DNA from 4 places in the Thauera sp. DNT-1 genome. Region 3 is predicted to be linked to each of the others. Evidence: predicted binding sites of a transcription regulator. Region 3 holds the regulator's gene; each other region holds the start of a gene.
The links. The regulator sigma-54, encoded in region 3, starts transcription at its own class of promoters, with help from an activator protein. The targets are predictions, from matches to a motif close to TGGCACGCTTNCTGCTNA.

Region 1: a site for sigma-54 is predicted at 2,457-2,474, ahead of nirB (nitrite reductase large subunit NirB). Genes of this name have one in related genera too.
Region 2: a site for sigma-54 is predicted at 2,848-2,865, ahead of ACZ5PP_RS04155 (PEP-CTERM sorting domain-containing protein). Genes of this name have one in related genera too.
Region 4: a site for sigma-54 is predicted at 1,875-1,892, ahead of flgB (flagellar basal body rod protein FlgB). Genes of this name have one in related genera too.

What each region holds. Positions count from the first base shown of each region.
Region 1 is NZ_AP043752.1:3,881,875-3,886,460, reverse strand. It holds gene nirB (nitrite reductase large subunit NirB) at 1-2,283, opposite strand, end outside; gene ACZ5PP_RS17920 (nitrate- and nitrite sensing domain-containing protein) at 3,441-4,586, opposite strand, start outside.
Region 2 is NZ_AP043752.1:878,248-882,833, forward strand. It holds gene ACZ5PP_RS04145 (molybdopterin-containing oxidoreductase family protein) at 1-1,200, opposite strand, end outside; gene ACZ5PP_RS04150 (gamma-glutamylcyclotransferase family protein) at 1,290-1,646, shown strand; gene ACZ5PP_RS04155 (PEP-CTERM sorting domain-containing protein) at 1,767-2,747, opposite strand; gene ACZ5PP_RS04160 (IS1380 family transposase) at 3,229-4,586, opposite strand, start outside.
Region 3 is NZ_AP043752.1:3,380,741-3,385,326, forward strand. It holds gene hprK (HPr(Ser) kinase/phosphatase) at 1-323, opposite strand, end outside; gene ptsN (PTS IIA-like nitrogen regulatory protein PtsN) at 292-777, opposite strand; gene hpf (ribosome hibernation-promoting factor, HPF/YfiA family) at 914-1,237, opposite strand; gene ACZ5PP_RS15615 (RNA polymerase factor sigma-54) at 1,256-2,710, opposite strand; gene lptB (LPS export ABC transporter ATP-binding protein) at 2,733-3,455, opposite strand; gene recX (recombination regulator RecX) at 3,442-3,891, opposite strand; gene recA (recombinase RecA) at 3,908-4,586, opposite strand, start outside.
Region 4 is NZ_AP043752.1:1,358,172-1,362,757, reverse strand. It holds gene ACZ5PP_RS06330 (DNA topoisomerase IV subunit B) at 1-1, opposite strand, end outside; gene ACZ5PP_RS06325 (flagella synthesis protein FlgN) at 66-557, opposite strand; gene flgM (flagellar biosynthesis anti-sigma factor FlgM) at 572-871, opposite strand; gene flgA (flagellar basal body P-ring formation chaperone FlgA) at 1,004-1,732, opposite strand; gene flgB (flagellar basal body rod protein FlgB) at 1,929-2,333, shown strand; gene flgC (flagellar basal body rod protein FlgC) at 2,345-2,749, shown strand; gene ACZ5PP_RS06300 (flagellar hook assembly protein FlgD) at 2,800-3,474, shown strand; gene flgE (flagellar hook protein FlgE) at 3,490-4,586, shown strand, end outside.

The sequences.
Region 1 (4,586 bases), 500 kb from region 3:
GTACCAGCCCTCCTCGCGGTAGAGCTGCAGGAAGGCGCCGGCATACTCCATGACCTCCTCGTCGCTGCCCACCTTGCACAGATACTGCGCGACCTCGGTCTTGATGCCGCCGTTGCCGCCCACATACAGCTCGTAGCCGGAATCGACGCCGATCACGCCGACGTCCTTGATCCCCGCCTCGGCGCAGTTGCGCGGGCAGCCCGACACCGCAAGCTTCACCTTGTGCGGCGCGTACATGTCGAACAGCATCTTCTCGAGCTTGACCCCCATGTCCATCGCCAGCTGGGTGCCGAAGCGGCAGTGCTCGGCGCCGACGCAGGTCTTCACGGTGCGGATCGACTTGCCGTAGGCGTGGCCCGACACCATGCCGGCCGCGTTGAGGTCGGCCCAGATCTTCGGCAGATCCTCCTTCTTCACCCCGAGCAGGTCGATGCGCTGGCCGCCGGTGACCTTGACCGTGGGCACCTGGTATTTCTCCGCGGCATCCGCAATGGCGCGCAGCTCGGCAGGCGTGGTCAGCCCGCCCCACATCCGCGGCACCACCGAATAGGTGCCGTCCTTCTGGATGTTGGCGTGGGCACGCTCGTTGATGAAGCGCGACTGCGGATCGTCCTTGGCCTCGTGCGGCCACGACGAGATCAGGTAGTAGTTGACCGCCGGCCGGCACTTGTCGCAGCCGTTGGGCGTCCTCCAGTTCAGCGTGTCGAACACCGCCTCCTTGCTCGTCAGGTGGTGCTTGAAGATCGCCTCGCGCACCACCTTGTGCGAATGCTCGGTACACGCGCACACCGGCTTGTCGTTGGCGCTCACCGCCTGGTAGGCGCCGCCGACGGTGGAAGCGAGGATCTGCTCGACCAGGCCGGTGCAGGAGCCGCAGGAGGACGCCGCCTTGGTGTGCTTCTTGACCTCGTCGAGGGTGAACAGGCCCTTCTCCTTGATCGCCTTGACGATGGTGCCCTTGCACACGCCGTTGCAGCCGCACACCTCGGCCGTGTCGGGCATGCTGGCGGCGCGGTTCTCGCCCTTGTGGCCGGCGTCGCCCAGCTTGTTCTGGCCGAACATCAGGTGGTCGCGGATCTCGGCGACGCTCTGGCGATCCTTCATGAGCTGGAAGTACCACGAGCCGTCGGCGGTGTCGCCGTACAGCACCGAGCCCACGATGCGGTCGTCCTTGAGCACGACGCGCTTGTACACCCCGCCCTGGCGGTCGTGCAGCACGATGTCCTCGGTGCCCGGGCCGCCGCTGAAGTCGCCCGCCGAGAACACGTCGATGCCGGTCACTTTGAGCTTGGTCGAGGTGACCGAGCCCTCGTAGCGGCCGATGCCGAAGTTGGCGAGGTGGTTGGCGCACACCTTGCCCTGCTCGAACAGCGGCGCCACCAGGCCGTAGGCGATGCCGCGGTGCGCCACGCACTCGCCCACCGCGTAGATGCGCGGATCGGTGACGGTCTGCAGCGTGTCGGAGACGTGGATGCCGCGCACCCGGCCGCTGCCGCAGTACAGGCCGGCGGATTCGGCGAGTTCGTAGTTCGGCCGGATGCCGGCGGCGACCACGACGAGGTCGGCGGGGATCTCCATGCCGTCCTTGAAGCGCACCGCGCCCACGCGCCCGTTCATGCCGCCCTGCGCGTTGCGCGCCGGCAGCAGCGCCTCGGTCTGGCGCGCGAGCAGGAACTTCATGCCCTTGGCCTCGAGCGAGGCCTGCAGCATGTCGGCGGCCGCGCGGTCGAGCTGGCGTTCCATGATCCACTCGCCGAGGTGCACCACGGTCACGTCCATGCCGCGCAGCATCAGCCCGTTGGCCGCCTCCAGGCCGAGCAGGCCGGCGCCGATCACCACCGCGTGGCGGTACTTGCCGGCGGCCTCGATCATCGCCTCGGTGTCGGCGATGTCGCGGTAGCCGAGCACGCCCGGCAGGTCGTTGCCGGGGATGGGCGGGATGAAGGGCGTCGAGCCGGTGGCCAGCAGCAGGCGGTCGTAGTCGGCCTCGGTGCCGTCGCCGGCGAGCACCTTGCGGCGCACGCGGTCGATCTTCACCACCTTGCGGCCGGCGTGCAGCGTGATGCCGTTGTCGCCGTACCAGTCGAGATCGTTGAGCATGATCTCGGGCAGCGTCATCTCGCCCGCCAGCACCGGCGAGAGCAGGATGCGGTTGTAGTTGCCGTGCGGCTCGGCGCCGAACACGGTGATGTCGTAGAGGTCGGGCGCGAGCTTCAGCAGCTCCTCGATCGTGCGCACGCCCGCCATGCCGTTGCCGACCAGCACGAGTTTCATCTTCTTCATGGGTTTTCTCCGCAACAAGGCCGATTGGGTCGGAATGAAAACGGCGCCCATCCCGCTCGATCCCCAGCAGGGGGCGAGTGGAATGGACGCCGTTGTCCACCAGACCGTAAAACGCTGCGGCAGCACTCGCTGCCGCTCACCCGACCGCCGTTGGCCAGGGGCTCGAGGAAGAATAAGCATCAAACATGCCAGCGCCTGGGGGCGATCGATCCGACCAAAGCGCCGCCCAACCCCCACCGCCCGCACTGCTGCGGTGCAGCACCCACACCCACATGCACAGCCCTGGTGCGAAGCACACCGCACCGGAATCCCCAACCCGCAGCGTCCGGGGTCGCATCGAATCGCACCTCCCCGAACCTCGTCACGCCCGGCCTGGCATGTAGGAGCGACGCCAGTCGCGATCACGGCGCCCGGAATCCGCACCACCCCGGCCCTGCCGCCGCCATCGCGACTTGCGTCGCTCCCACAGAAACCCGTAACGCTCCCGGCCTTGGCGCACGAGCGACGCCAGTCGCGATCCCTCCAAAACTCGCAGCGCCCGGGGTGGGACGTAGGAGCGACGCCAGTCGCGATCACGGCGCCCGGAATCCGCGCCACCCAGCCTGGCCGCCGCCATCGCGACTTGCGTCGCTCCCACAGGAACCCGCAACGCTCCCGGCCTTGACGCACGAGCGGCGCCAGTCGCGATCCCCCCAAAACCCGCAGCGCCCGGGGTGGGACGTAGGAGCGACGCCAGTCGCGATCACGGCGCCCGGAATCCGCGCCACCCAGCCTGGCCGCCGCCATCGCGACTTGCGTCGCTCCCACAGGAACCCGCAACGCTCCCGGCCTTGACGCACGAGCGGCGCCAGTCGCGATCCCCCCAAAACCCGCAGCGCCCGGGGTGGGACGTAGGAGCGACGCCAGTCGCGATCACGGCGCCCGGAATCCGCACCACCCCGGCCCGGCCGCCGTGATCGCGACTTGCGTCGCTCCTACAGAAACCTGCAACGCTCCCGGCCTTGGCGCACGAGCGGCGCAAGTCGCGATCCCCCCAAACCCGCAGCGCCCGGGGTGGGACGTAGGAGCGACGCCAGTCGCGATCACGGCGCCCGGAATCCGCGCCACCCCAAGCCCGGCCACCGCCATCGCGACTTGCGTCGCTCCCACAGTCGCGATCACCCGGCCGATGCAACGCCGGGCAGGAAGGCCTCCAGTTCCAGCACGGCGCGCGCGACGTCGGGGAGGCGGCGGCCCTGGTTCATCGCGGTCTGGCGCATCAGGCGGTAGGCGGCATCCTCGCTCAGGCCCTGATGGCGCATCAGCACGGCCTTGGCGCGATCGATCAGCTTGCGCTCGTCGAGGCTGGCGCGCACCGCGGCGAGCTCCTCGCCCATCGCCTGCAGGCGGCACGACTGGGCGTGGAGCACATCGACGAGCGAGCGCGTGAGGCGCGGGCCGAAGGGATCCGCCGCCAACTCGAGGCGCCCGGGCACCGCCGCCGGACGCTCCGCGCCGGGGGCGATCGCCGTCTGCCCCGTCCCAGGCTCGTCCCCCTCGCCAGGCACTCCGGCCAGCTCGTCCGCCCCGCCGGCGAGAAACACCGGGGCGGCGTCCGCCCCCCCTGCCAGCGCGCACATCAGCACCTCGGGATAGTCGGGATCGCGCTGCAGCGCGGCGATCCGCGCCGCACAGGCCGCACGCAATCCCCCGGCAAGCAGGTCCTCGATCACGCGCAGGTGGTCGAGCCGGGCCGAACAGCATGCGAACCAGGGCTCCGCGAGCGCCGACGGCAGCACCCCGCCCTTCCCCGCGGCGAGCAACTTGCGGCGCAGGCGTTCAAGTTCGGCGAGCGGCATCGCCTGGCACGCCGCATCCCAGGCGCTGCGCACCTCGGGCGGGCAGAAGGCAGCGAAGCGCGCGAAGCACGCCTCCTGCGTCTCGATCAGATGCAGCAGGTCGGGCTCGGCGGGATGGCGCGCGTTGGCCGCAGCGTTCGCCCTCCCAGCGGCGAAGGCGGCCGCACCGGCCGCACGCTCCTGGCCGGCGAACTCCTTGCCCTGCATCAGGTTGAACAGCGCCACCAGCAGGCGCGAGATGGCTGGATCGGTCGCGATGTCGGCCGCCTCGAAGACCAGCGCCAGCAGCGCGGCGATCGCCTGCGTGAATCGCTGCGTGGCCTCGTGCGGCGTGCAGCGGCCGGCGGCGATCGTCGCGCGCAGCGCGGGCAGCCCGTCGAGGGCGTGCAGCGCGAGCGCGATCCGGGTGAGCAGGCGGGAGCCGCCCGTCGGCGCCGCGCCGCCCCTCGCGTCGAGGACGTCGGC
Region 2 (4,586 bases), 2.1 Mb from region 3:
GTAGTACGAGACCGCCGGCCCGGCCTCGTGCAGCAGGCGGGCGAGCGCCTCCACCTGCGCGGGCTCGATCCAGCACAGCTCGGCGACGCGCTCGGGGGTGTAGTCGGCACAGGCCTGCTCGAAGAGCGAGAACACGGTCTCGCAGCGCAGCATCCCGCCGTCGACGAGTCGGACATCGAGCCCGCCCGACCGCAGCAGATCCGGATCACCGCTGCCCGCCGCGGCGCGCACGTCCCGACCCGACGCGATCGGTGTCCGGTCGGTGCCCGACCACCCGCGCGCGCACGCGATCACGCCCCCATCCACCCCCAGCGCGACGAAGTCGTCCGCCGCCGCCCCCGCCGGCGGCGCGGCGAGCTCGCCGGCACGCAGCAGGCGGCCGTTGTCGCCGCGCACCAGCAGCGGCGCGTTGCTGAAATCGCGCACGAAGCCGGCGTCGAACCACCCGCGCGCCAGCATCACCCGCGCCACCCCGAGCGCGAGCGCGCCATCCGAGCCGGGGCGCACGCGCAGCCACAGGTCGGCATCGGCCGCGAAGCCCGCCTTGCGCGGATCGACCACCACCAGCTTCGCCCCGGCCTTGCGCGCCGCCCGGATCGCCAGCGAGTTGGCCAGCCAGGTGTCGCGCGGGTTGTGCCCCCACAGCACGATGCAGCGGCTGTGCGCGAAGTCCGGCGTGGCGATGCCGCGGCCGAAGCTGAGCTGATGGGTGAAGTCCTTGTGCCAGTTGCAGATCTCGGTGCCGTTGGCCACGTTGGGGCTGCCGAAGGCGTTGGCCAGGCGCTCGATCCAGCGGATGTCGTCGGCGATCGGCGTGCCGCTCGGCGTCGCGATCGCGAACGCCACCGCCTCCGCGCCGGATTCGTCGCGCACCCGCGCGAGCGCCTGCGCGACGCGGTCGAGCGCCTCGTCCCACGAGATCTCGCGCCAGCCGGGATCGGAGTCGCCCTTGGGGCGCGTGCGCAGCAGCGGGCGCAGCACGCGCTGCGGGTCGTAGACCAGCTCCGGCGCCGCCCGCCCCTTCACGCACTGCGCCCGCCCGGTCGGATGCGCCGGGTCCGGCAGCTGCGCCACCAGCCGACCGCCCTCCACCACCATGCGCGAGCCGCAGCGCGACTTGCACAGGCCGCAGAAGCCGGGGATGGATCGGCGCGAGGCGGAAGGATCCGCCGAGGGATCATCGGGCATGGTGAGCGGCATGACGCTGTGGTCCAATCGAGGGCGAGGCACACGCTCGCGGCTCATACCATGCTAGCAGCCTGCCGCCGCATGCCAACCCGGAGATCCCGATGGAACGCCTTTTCGTCTACGGCACGCTCGGCCCCGGCCGCCCCAACGAACACGTCCTGCAGAAGATCGGCGGCACCTGGCAGCCCGCCAGCGTGCGCGGCCGGCTCGTCCGCGCCGGCTGGGGATTCGCGCAATCCGGCTTCCCCGCCCTGGTACTCGACGCGCACGGCGAGGAGATCGCCGGACACGTCTTCGTGTCGCCGAACCTCGCCGCGCACTGGCCCGCGCTCGATGCCTTCGAGGGCGAGGACTACGTGCGCGAAGCGGCCAAGGCCGTCCTGGCCGATGGCACCGAAGTGGAGGCCTGGGTGTATGCGCTTGCGGAGGCGAAGCGGCCCCGCCCGGCGCGAGCCTGAGCTCCCCGCCCGCGCCAGGTGCCGCTCGGCCTCTTGCCCTTCTGCCTGGAGTGCACCTGGCCCGGGCGCACACGACAACGGCAGCCGCAGCTGCCGTTGTCGGAGCGATGCGCCGGGCGCTCAGGCTGCCTTGCGGCGGCGCGCCGCCAGACCGGCGAGGCCGAGGCCGAGCAGCGCCAGCGAACCGGGCTCCGGAGTCGGATTCACAACGCTCTCCGGTGTCCCTGCGCCGAAATAGGTGCGCGTCACATACTCCGACGATGCACCCGCAGCAAGCGAGAACACGTTGCGCAGCGCCAGCGTGACGTCATAACCGCCGCCCAGATCGATGAACTGGTCGATATCGGCACCGTCGCCGGTGATCAGGTCGTCGAGGGCGCTGCCGGAAACGATGCGTCCGCGCAAGCCACTGTACGAGTCGATTTCATAGCGCCCGGTGGCCGGAACGGTGCCGCCAGTGGCGCTGATGCCGACGAAGGTCGTTGAGGTCGCCGACCCGGTCGCGGTATCCGTCTCGAACAGCACCTCGACCCCGCCGAGGCTGATGCGGCCACCGCCGTCCGAGATGCTGCCGTCGAACTGGAGATCGCCATCGATATAGCGCACGAGCTCGAAACCGAGCAGGCCTTGCGTGGTATTCGTGATCGAGTAGGTCTGCGTCAGGACGCTGCCGGTCTGCGTGCTGCCCGTCATCAAGGGAGTCAGCACCTGGGACAGGCTGAACGAAAGACCGCTGAGGGCGAACGCGCTGCTCGCCGTCGTCGTCGAGCCGGTGACCGTCGGGTTCGTCAAGCCGCCGCTGCCGCCGATGTCCCCGGAGGTCAGGAAGGTGCGTGCGCCCGCCGTTGCGCCCAGCCTGATGGCCACGCCCGACTCGTACGTCGTCCCGGCCGCCACCCCCGCGCCGATCGGGTTGTAGAGCGCATCGGTGGAGTTCGCTCCCACGGAGGAGCCGAAACTGCCATAGCCATCCACGCCGACCGTGACGCTTCCGTCGCCGGCGCCGGTCGTCAGGGTGTAGGGCGCCGCCAGCGCGGTGCCGCCGGCGGTCGCGAGCGCTGCGATGGCAATGAGTCTTGCCGAGAGAAGCTGCTTGTTCATTTTGATGTCCCCGAATGTTGCTGTCTGGTGTTTGGCAAGCGGACGCCGCCCGAGCGATCGTCCTATCGCCCCATTCGGCGCGACCTTGCTGGCATCAACGCAAGCAAGATGTATTCCAGCCAGAACAAATCTACTTAACACATTGAATAATATCAACTTTATTTCCTACGCCCGATACTTCTGGCGCTCAAACCTGTCGAAGTGTAAAAATTCTCGACGGCAAACTTCGGCTTCATCATCCTGAATCCGTGTTCTCTACAGCGCATACCCGCTCCGCGAGCCCCAGCGCATGATTCTTCTGCTGCCTGACTCCCAATCTCAGCTCACCGCAGCCCCGAGCGCCGTCCTTTCATGGCCCGGAGCGCCGGCGAGCCGGGCTTCCGGCGGGTGCGCTATGTCATTTCCCTTCTCCCGCGCGGCCGTCGCCCTTCCGCCGCAGCGAAATGGCCTCGATTCGGAGAATTCGGCCGCCGGATTTGCATCACGGCGAAGCCACCGCGCACAGTCGCGCCTGCACCGTGGTGAACACCTTCACATGCGCGGCCACGCCGCGCCCGAAGTCCAGCACCAGGCGCCGGGCGTGTTCGACGAACTTCGCCGCGCGGTACATCACCTCCTGCAGCACCGTCTTGATGCGCCGGCGCTTGGCCGGGTGGCGGATCGGCGAGAGCTCGCCGGCCAGCCCGAGCTGGCCGATCAGGCGCAGGCAGTTGTAGGCGAATGCGGCCAGATGCACGACCGCGTCGTTGGTGTCGAACTTACCCGAGGGCAGGCGCTCGAGGTCCAGGTCGGTCTTGATCTCGGAGTGGAACTGCTCGTGCGTGCCGTGGTGCTTGTAGAGCTCGATCACCTCGGCCATCGCCCCATCGAGGCTGGTCCACCAGCCTTCGATCTCGATCTCGGGCGCCAGCAGGTGCTGGCCCTTCTTGTCGATGGTGCGCTCGGTCACCCGCACCACCAGGCGCAGCGTGCGCTTGGCCTTCTTCCAGGCACGATCGATCTTCAGGTCCAGCAGCCCCACCCGCTTGCCCACGCGCGCTTCTTCGAACGCACCGGCGGCCTCGGCCCGATCCACCCAGGCGGTCTTGTCCTGGCGGCGCGGGTTCCACTTGGTGAGGTAATCGAACGAACGCCCGAGTTCGGCCCAGCGATCGCGCTCGTCGGCCAGCGCGAACAGCAGCCGCGCGCTATCGAAGCCGCTATCGGCGCGCCACAGCAGCTTCGCATCGGCGGCGCACACCCGGCGCAGGCGCGGGAGCGCGCGCTCGAAGAAATACTCCGTCTCCAGCGCCGAGTGGTGCGAACCCGCGCGCAGTTCCAGGCCGAGGTTCCAGCCCTCGTTGCCCAGGTACAGCGCGATCGGCGTGTAGCCGTCGACACCCTGGTAGGTGCGGCTGACCGCTTCCTTCTTGGTGTCGGAGTTGTCCATCACGAAGGTGTCCAGGTCGGCGCAGACGTAGCCCTTGTGCGCCGTGATCGGCGCCTCGGTGCGCTCGAGCAGGCGCAGGCTCAGCTCGTCGGTCAGCTCGCGCAGCTCGGCCGCGCGGGCATCGAGCCGTTGGCGCATCCACACGCTGCCGGGCACCTTGGCGAGCCCGAGCGCTTCCTTGAAGAAGCGGTCGCCGCGAAACGGCTCGATCGCCTCGAAGTCGCTCTTGCCCAGGCTCAGCAGCCCGACCACCGACTTGACCAGATCCGAGCTCAGCATGCCCTGCGACACTGGCAGCCTCGGGTCGATCACCGCCTGAACCTGTGCCGCCTGGCAGCACTGCCCGATCAGCGCCAGGCCCGAGTACGAGGTCAGGTTGAGCTTGGCGGATTGCTTGACTTCGAAGCGCG
Region 3 (4,586 bases):
TCGTGCGCCTCGCAGATGCCGTGGAGGATGTTGGGGATCTCGCAGCCGTCGGCGACGATGATCGCGGGGGGGTGCGCCGAGAGGATCTCGTTGAGGTGGTGGGCGACCTTCTCGTTCGCCTGGCGTTGCGCCCACGCGAGCTCTGCGGCGCCGAGCACCTGTAGCCGGGTGGGGTGGATCAGGTTGAGGTGGCCGACGAGGTCGGCCGGCCAGATGCGCTCTTCGGCGACCGACAGACGGGCACCGATCGGTCCGCTGACGTGGACGAGGCTCAGGCTTTCGCGGTGCGCCTCATACAGCCGGGTCAGGCTGGTTTGCCGCATCGGCACCCCAATTCACGAACAGGCGGTGGATCTGTGCGGCATCCGTCGCGCCGTGCAGGGTCTCGCGGAACTCGCGGTCGCTGAACATCTGCGCGAGCTCGGACAGCAGCTGCAGATGGGTTTCGTTGGCCTGTTCGGGCACGAGCAGCACGAACAGCATGTCCACCGGACGGCCGTCGGGAGCGTCGAACTGCACCGGGGTGGCCAGGCGCAGAAAAGCGCCGGCGGCGTCCTTGAGCCCCTTGATGCGGCCGTGCGGGATGGCGATGCCCTGACCCAGTCCGGTCGAGCCGAGGCGTTCGCGGGTGAACAGGCTGTCGAACACGGTGCTGCGGGCGATGCCCTGGTTGTTCTCGAACAGCAGGCCGGCCTGTTCAAAGACGCGCTTCTTGCTGCTCGCGTCGAGATCGATCACCACGTTGGAAAGCGGCAGGAGTTGGGATATCAGGCTCATTCGCAGGTGGGCTCGCGCACTCTTCCGTCAGCTGCCGCCAGGGGGGCGGGAATCCGGTCCGGGGCGTGTGCGGCCGCGCTTCGTGAAAACGCGCGCATTATAACCACACCCCGGACGGGGAGCTTCAAGCCGGTCCTCAGGCCTCGGGGACCTGGTGCTTGAGCGACTCGTGGTTATGGTCGGACTGCTTCTGCTTGTACTTCTGAACCTGACGGTCGAGCTTGTCGGTCATCGCGTCGATCGCCGCGTAGAGGTCGGCGTCGTCCGCTTCGACGAAGAGGTCCTTGCCGCGCACGTGCAGCGTCACCTCGGCTTTCTGCTTGAGCTTTTCGACCGACAGGATGACGGTGACGCTGGTGACGTTGTCGAAATGGCGGATGACGCGATCGAGCTTGGAGGTCACGTATTCGCGGATGGCGGGGGTGACTTCGACGTGGCGCCCGGTGATGTTCAGATTCATGGATGACTCCTGTTGTTGTCAGAGGGATTTGCGCAGGCTGACCGGCGGGATGTTGAGGGACTCGCGGTACTTGGCGATCGTGCGCCTCGCCACGACGATTCCCTGTTGGCCGAGGATTTCGGCGATCCTGGCGTCGGACAGCGGCTTCTTGCTGTCTTCCGCGTCCACCAGCTGGCGAATCAGCGCGCGAATCGCCGTGGAGGAAGCCGCACCGCCGGTGTCGGTCGCGACATGGCTGCCGAAAAAGTACTTGAGCTCGAAGACCCCGCGCGGCGTCGCCATGTACTTCTGCGTGGTGACGCGCGAGACGGTGGATTCGTGCAGCTCGAGCTGGTCTGCGATCTCCCTTAGGGTGAGTGGCCGCATCGCCACGTCCCCATGATCGAAGAACTGCCGTTGCTGGTCAACGATGGCCTGGGACACGCGCAGGATGGTGTCGAAGCGCTGCTGGACGTTCTTGATCAGCCAGCGCGCCTCCTGCAGCTGTCCACCCAGGCCGCCGCCCTGTGCGCGGTTCTGCTGCAGCAGACTGGCGTAGAGGCGATTGATGCGCAGACGCGGCATCGCTTCCTGGTTCAGGCTCACGGTCCATTGGCCGCGCAGCTTGCGCACGACGACGTCGGGCAGCACGTAGCGCGTCTCGGCGGTGGAGTAGCGCGAGCCGGGGTGGGGGTCGAGGCTGCAGATCAGGGCCTGCGCTTCGCGCAGACCCTCGTCGTCACAGCCGGTGAGCTTGCGGATACGGGCGAAGTTGCGCTCCGCGAGCAGTTCGAGGTGGCTGGTCACGATCTCGAGAGCGAGAGGGCGTATCGGGCACTCGGGCAAGGCCTGGAGCTGCAGGGCCAGACATTCCTGCGGGCTGCGCGCGCCGATCCCGGCCGGCTCGAGGCTCTGCACGTGGCGCAGGGCGATGGCGAGCTCGTCGAGATCGACCTCGGCGTCCTGCGGCAGCAGCTCGAGGAGATCTTCCAGCGGCTGGTGCAGGTAGCCGTCGTCGTCGAGCGCCTCGATCAGGAAGCGCACCAGCGCGCGGTCGCGGTCGGACAGGGGCGAGAGGGCGACCTGCTGGTCGAGGTGTTCGCGCAGCGACACGCCGGCGGCCTGGATGTCCTGGTAGTCGCCGTCCTCGTCGTCCTCGCTGCGGCTGGACGCGCCCTGACCCACGTTGGACCAGTCGATGCCCTCGTCCTCGCTGCTGCCTTCGCCGCCCTCGTGCGTGATCGACTCGCCCGCCGGTTCGGCGGCGGGTTCCGGCGCGGCTTCGCGCTCGGGCGCGTTGCCCGGCGGCGGCGCGGGGGCGTAGTCGACGCCGCCGTCGCCATCCTCGCGCTCGAGCATGGGATTCTCGAGCAGCACGCGCTCGATCTCCTGGTTCAGCTCGATCGTAGACAGCTGCAGCAGCTTGATCGACTGCTGCAGCTGGGGCGTCAGCGTGAGGTGCTGGGAGAGCTTGAGCTGGAGGCTGGGTTTCATCGCGGTCGGCAGGAGGGCGGGCTCACAGGCGGAAGTGCTCGCCGAGGTAGACCTGGCGCACGCGCTCGTTCTCGATGATCTCGGTAGGTTCTCCGCTCGCCAGCACGCGACCTTCGCTGATGATGTAGGCGCGGTCGCAGATGCCCAAGGTCTCGCGCACGTTGTGGTCGGTGATCAGCACGCCGATACCGCGCTCCTTGAGGAAGCGGATGATCTTCTGGATGTCGATGACCGCGATCGGATCGACTCCGGCGAAGGGCTCGTCGAGCAGGATCAGGCGCGGGTCGGTGGCGAGCGCGCGGGCGATCTCGCAGCGCCGGCGCTCCCCGCCCGAGAGCGAGATCGCGGTGTTGTCGCGCAGGTGATGGATGCCCAGTTCCATCAGCAGTTCCTCGAGCCGCTCCTCGATCTGGCGGCGTTCGAGCCCCTGGAGTTCGAGCACGGCGCGGATATTCTCGGCCACGCTGAGCTTGCGGAACACGCTCATCTCCTGCGGCAGGTAGGACAGGCCCAAGCGCGCGCGGGCGTGGATCGGCAGGTGGGTGAGGTCGGTGCCGTCGAGGGCGATCTGGCCGCCGTCGGCGCGCACCAGACCCACAATCATGTAGAAGCAGGTGGTCTTGCCGGCGCCGTTGGGACCGAGCAGGCCGACGACCTCGCCCGAGCCGACCTCGAAGCCGACGTCATGCACCACGGTGCGCGCCTTGTAGCGCTTTTGCAGGCCGGCGACCTTAAGCAGACTCATCGTAGGGCTCTTTCAGCAGCTTGCGGATCAGCTCGGGGGCGAAGCCCCGGGTTTGCAGGAAGCGCGCCTGGCGCGCCCATTCGCGTGCGTCGGCGGGTGGGGTGGCGAAGCGGCCGCGCAGCACCGCGCGCGCCCGCTCGATCTCGGATTCTACGCACTCGTCGGCGAGCGCCTCGTCGATCCGGTCACGGTCGATGCCTCGCCGCACGAGCTCGTTGCGCAATCGTGCGGTGCCGAAGCGCGCCGCCTTGCCGCGCACGAAGGCCTCGGCGTAGCGCTCGTCGGACTGCAGGCCGAGCTCGCGCATGCGCTCGAGCACCGCTTCGATCTCGGCCGGCTCGCCATGGGGTGCGAGCTTGCGCGCAAGTTCGGCGCGCGAGTGGTCGCGCCGGGCGAGATGGCGGAGCGCACGTTCGCGCAGGCTCGGCTCGCCCATGTCGGCGTCGACGGGGTCAGGCCTCGGCCGGCGCCGGGGCGGACGCGGCGGCGGGCGGCAGCTCGGGCAGGCCGACCGCGACCCGCACCTTGTTCTCGATCTCGCGGGCCAGCACCGGGTTGGCGCGCAGGAACTCGCGCGAGTTGTCCTTGCCCTGGCCGATCTTGTCGCCCTTGTAGGCGTACCAGGCGCCCGACTTGTCAACGATCTTGTGCTCGACGCCGAGGTCGATGATCTCGCCTTCGCGCGAGATGCCCTCGCCGTAAAGGATGTCGAAGTGGGCTTCCTTGAACGGTGGCGAGACCTTGTTCTTGACCACCTTGACGCGGGTCTCGGAGCCGACCACCTCGTCACCCTTCTTGATCGTGCCGGTGCGGCGGATGTCCATGCGCACCGAGGCGTAGAACTTGAGCGCGTTGCCGCCGGTGGTGGTCTCCGGGCTGCCGAACATCACGCCGATCTTCATGCGGATCTGGTTGATGAAGATCACCAGGGTGTTGGTGCGCTTGATGTTGGCGGTGAGCTTGCGCAGTGCCTGCGACATCAGGCGGGCCTGCAGGCCGGGGAGCTGGTCGCCCATCTCGCCCTCGATCTCGGCCTTGGGCGTGAGCGCGGCGACCGAGTCGATGACCACGATGTCCACGCCGCCCGAGCGCACCAGCATGTCGGCGATCTCGAGCGCCTGTTCGCCGGTG
Region 4 (4,586 bases), 2.0 Mb from region 3:
TGCTGACTGCCCGTTCGAACTTGCGAAGGGCGCAAGGATAGCAGAGCGAAGGGCTGTATGTATGTTCAGGCGCTGCCGAGCATGCGCCCGCCGCCAATGGCGCGGGTATGGCCTTCGGCGTCGTAGAGCGGCGGCTGGTCGGCGGCCGAGAGCAGCAGGCTGAGCGCGGCCTGATTGTGCGCCATGCGCTCGGTGATGAGCTTGCCGTTGAGGGCGTTGCGCTCGCGCGTCGTGCGGGCCAAGCCGAGGACCTCGTCCCAGCGCGCCAGCACGCGCGGCAAGCCGGCGAGCCAGTCGCGGATCACGGTGTCGGAGACCGCCTGGCCGAAGCGGCCGAGCAGCAGGCTGCGGTCGTCGGAGAGCCGTTGCAGGCGGCGGTAGCGTTCGTTCTTGTCCTGGCAGAGCACCACCAGTGCATCGACCTCCCCGGCGATCAGCAGCGCCTCCTCGCGCGCGAGCAGCTCGACGAACTCTCCGAGCTGGATCGCTTCCGCTTCGATCAGCAGCGCGAGGCGCTGGCGGTCGGCGGAGGAGGGCGGGACGGCAGGACGGTTCATGCGCGGTGAAGCGTTCAGCGCTGGCCTGCGAGCATCTCGCGCACGCTGTCGATCAGCCCGTCGGCGATGCGTCCGGCGTCGATCCTGAATTCGCCGTTGGCGATCGCCTGCTTGATCTCCTCGACGCGCTGCGCGTCGACGACCGGGGTCTGGGCGATGCTCGCCTCGGCCTTGGCGAGGCTGGACGACAGCGAGGAGAGCTGGACCTTTTCGCTGCCGGCGGAGACCGTGGCGCCGGGGCTCGCGGGGCTGCGTGGGCGGGCCTCCGCTGCGGTGGAGGGGGCAATCGCCTTGCCCGAGCTTTCGATTTTCATGGCGCAGTTCCCATACAGAGTGACTCTGACGTTCTCTTCGGCGCGATGGCGTGGAACTTGAGCGATTAAAGCATGAAATCTTTCACGCTCGGCCATCCGCTCGCGGCCGTCTCCGTTCGGCACGCAGCCGCCTCAGAACTCCAGCGCCACTGCGCCGCCCGCCTGTGCGGTCCCGGTGACGACCTGGCCGTCGGCCAGGCGCACCCTCACCTTCTCACCCGGGGCGGCGTTGTTCATCGCACGGCCTTCGCTCGCCACCCGGAAGCCCGCGCCCACGCCGAGCACGCTCACGGTCTGGCCCTGGCGCACCGCGTGGGGTACGCGCAGCATGTCGCCGCGCAAGGGGCTGCCGGCGGCGACCGCGATGCGGGTGTGGTGGCCGCTGGCCTGGGTGGGGTCGGTGAGGAGATTGTCGGGGAGCGCGGTGAGGTCGCCCCTGCGCTGCCCGAGGTCGGCGGGGCCGAGCACCTGGCCGGCGCGCAGCGGGCGGGCGGCGATCAGGTAGTCGGCGACCACGGCGACGCGCGCCTGCAGGTAGGCGGTCCACGTCACCGGTGAGTCGCAGCGCACACCGACGCTGAAGCGTCCCCACGCGCGCGTGCCCGCGGGCAGGAAGGGTTCGAGCGCGGCGCAGGCGGGCAACTGGCTGTTGGGATCGAGCGGCGCGAGCTCGATCGACACCTCGCCGGGCAGGCCGGCGACCTGGCGCTGCAGGAACTGGCGCACGCGGGCCTCGACCGCCCCCTCGGCGTGCTGGGCGATCGCGGCGGGGGAGGGAAGCAGCACGAGGGCCGCGCACAGCGCTGCGGCCGGGCCGCGCAGTCGCCCTGCGGCGAGCCTGCGGTGGAGGGGAGTCGTCATGGCGGGATTGCACCATGACCCCCGCCGGCCTGGCAACCGGCAGCGTCCGCCGGCAATCCTTGCCGGCGGGTGGCGGCGAAATTGGCCGGGCTTTGCCCCCCTTATCGGCGCCAGGGTCTTGCCGGCCCGCGCCTACCATCGCTGGCATGGAAACTGCGTCCGGAACGTCCGGGCGCACCGTCCCGGGAGCACAGCGATGAAGACCCTTTTCGACCGGCAGATCCAGTTCCACCAGACCGCGCTGAACCTGCAGGCGCACCGCCAGCAGCTGATCGCCTCGAACATCGCCAACGCCGACACGCCGCACTACAAGGCGCGCGACGTGGATTTCCGCGCCGCGCTGCAGGGCGCGCTCAATGCCTCGCGGGAGGGTGTGCAGATGGCGACCACGCAGGCGGGCCACATCGGCAGCGCACCCGCGCCTGCGCTCGAAAGCCTGACCGGCTACCGCAGCGAGCTGCAGTCCGCGGTGGACGGCAACACGGTGAACATGGACGTCGAGCGCGCCGCCTTCGCCGAGAACGCCTTGCACTACGAGGCCAGCGTGACCTTCATCAACGGCATGCTGCGCTCGATGAACACCGCGATCACCGGCCAGTAAGGAGAGCCGCCATGAGCATGCTGAACGTCTTCCAGATCGCCGGCTCGGCGCTCAATGCGCAGTCGCTTCGCCTCAATGCCACCGCCTCCAACCTTGCCAACGCCGACAGCGTCACCTCCGAGGACGGCCAGCCCTACCGCGCCAAGCAGGTGGTGTTCGCCGCGCGCCCGGTCGCCGGCCCGGCGGCGGTCGGCGTGCAGGTGACCCAGGTGGTCGAGAGCGCCGCGCCCCTGCGGCTGGTCTACGAGCCCAACAACCCTGCCGCCAACCCCGACGGCTACGTCGAGATGCCCAACGTCAACGTGGTCGAGGAAATGGTGAACATGATCTCCGCCTCGCGTTCCTACCAGAACAACGCCGAGGTGATGAGCACGGCACGAACCTTGCTTCAGCGTACCTTGCAGATCGGCCAGTAAGCACCCCGCAGGCGCCGTGACGCGGAAAACGCCGACAGCAGGAGAGAGGAATGAGCAGCGTAACGAACAACCAGGACATCGCGGCGAGCGTGCTCGCCAAGATCAACACGCGCGAGGAGTCGAAGGCTTCGGCCTCCGGCGACATGAACTCGCGCTTCCTCACCCTGCTCACCACCCAGCTGAAGAATCAGGATCCGCTCAACCCGATGGAGAATGCGGAGGTCACCTCGCAGCTCGCACAGATGAGCACGGTCGACGGCATCGAGCGCCTGAACAAGATGTTCCAGAGCTTCGTCGATGGCCAGAGCGCCTACGACTCGATGCAGGCTGCCGCGCTCGTCGGGCGCGGCGTGCTGGTGGAGGGGAAGAAGCTGACCCTCACCGAGGCCGGCGCGGTAGGCGGTTTCGAGCTCGATGCCGCGGCCGACAGCGTGGTGCTGTCGATCAAGGACGCCGCCGGCCTCGAGATCAAGAAGATCGAGCTCGCTGACGTCAAGGCGGGCAGCCAGAACTTCATCTGGGACGGTACCGCCAGCGACGGTTCGCGTGCCGTCGACGGCGCCTACACGGTCGAGCTGAGCGCGCTCGCCGAGGGCAAGAAGGTCACGGGTCGGACGCTCGAGTTCGGCCCGGTCACCAGCGTGATCCGCGGCGCCTCGGGTACCGACTTCCAGGTCGGCTCGCTCGGCATCTTCAAGTACGACGACATCAAGCAGATTCTCTGATCCGGAGCCTCGATCATGTCTTTCCAGCAAGGTTTGAGCGGCCTGAGCGTTTCCTCCAAGGCCCTGGACATCATCTCCAACAACGTCGCCAACACCAACACGATCGGCTTCAAGACCGGCTCCGCGATCTTCTCGGACGTCTTTGCGGCCTCGCTGACCGGCTCGATCTCGGGCAAGCAGGTGGGTGTGGGCGCCACGCTCGGTGCGGTGCGGCAGACCTTCACCCAGGGCAACCTCACCACCACCAACAACCCGCTCGACCTGGCGATCAACGGCGACGGCTTCTTCGTGGTCAGCCGCGAGAACGGCCCGGACGTGTATACCCGCAACGGCCAGTTCGAGCTCGACAAGGAGGGTTTCATCCGCACCCCCACCGGCGAAAGGCTCAAGGGCTTCCAGAGTCCGGTCACCCCGGGCGCCCTGCCCACGCCGATCGGCGGCCTCAAGGACGTCCAGGTGCCGATCGTCGGTTCCCAGCCCATGCCGACCAGCCGGGTGGAGATCGGCGGAAACCTCGATGCGAACGACCTGAGCGCAGCCCAGCGCTACCCACAGCTGTTCGGCTCGACCTTCACGTTTCCGCTCCCTGCGGGCGAGAACTGGCAGGACGCGCGCACCTACAATTTCTCGACCTCGATCAAGGCGTACGACAGCCTCGGGAAGTCGCACGAGCTCACCTACTACTTCGCCAAGGTGACCCCGACCCCGAACGATCCGGTCAACACGAACGAGAACACCTGGAAGGTCTTCACCAGCGTGGACGGCGGCTATCCCTTGGGGGTCGGGACCGATGGCTCGATCGAGGACCCGAGCGTGATCTGGAGCCTGACCTTCAACGAGAAGGGTACGGTGAACACGCCCATCGTCGGGCCGACGGCTGCGAATCCGCTGGCGATCCCGGCTTCCTACACGCCGGGTGCGGACCGCATCCGTTTCCACGTCGATTTCAGCGACATGCGCCAGATCGGTGGCTCCTACCTGATCACCGAGCTCACCCAGGACGGCTACACCGGCGGCGAGCTCGCCGGAGTCAGCGTGGGGCGGGACGGCATCGTGACCGGTCGCTACACCAATGGCGAGACGCGCGAACTCGCCCAGCTCGCGCTGCAGAC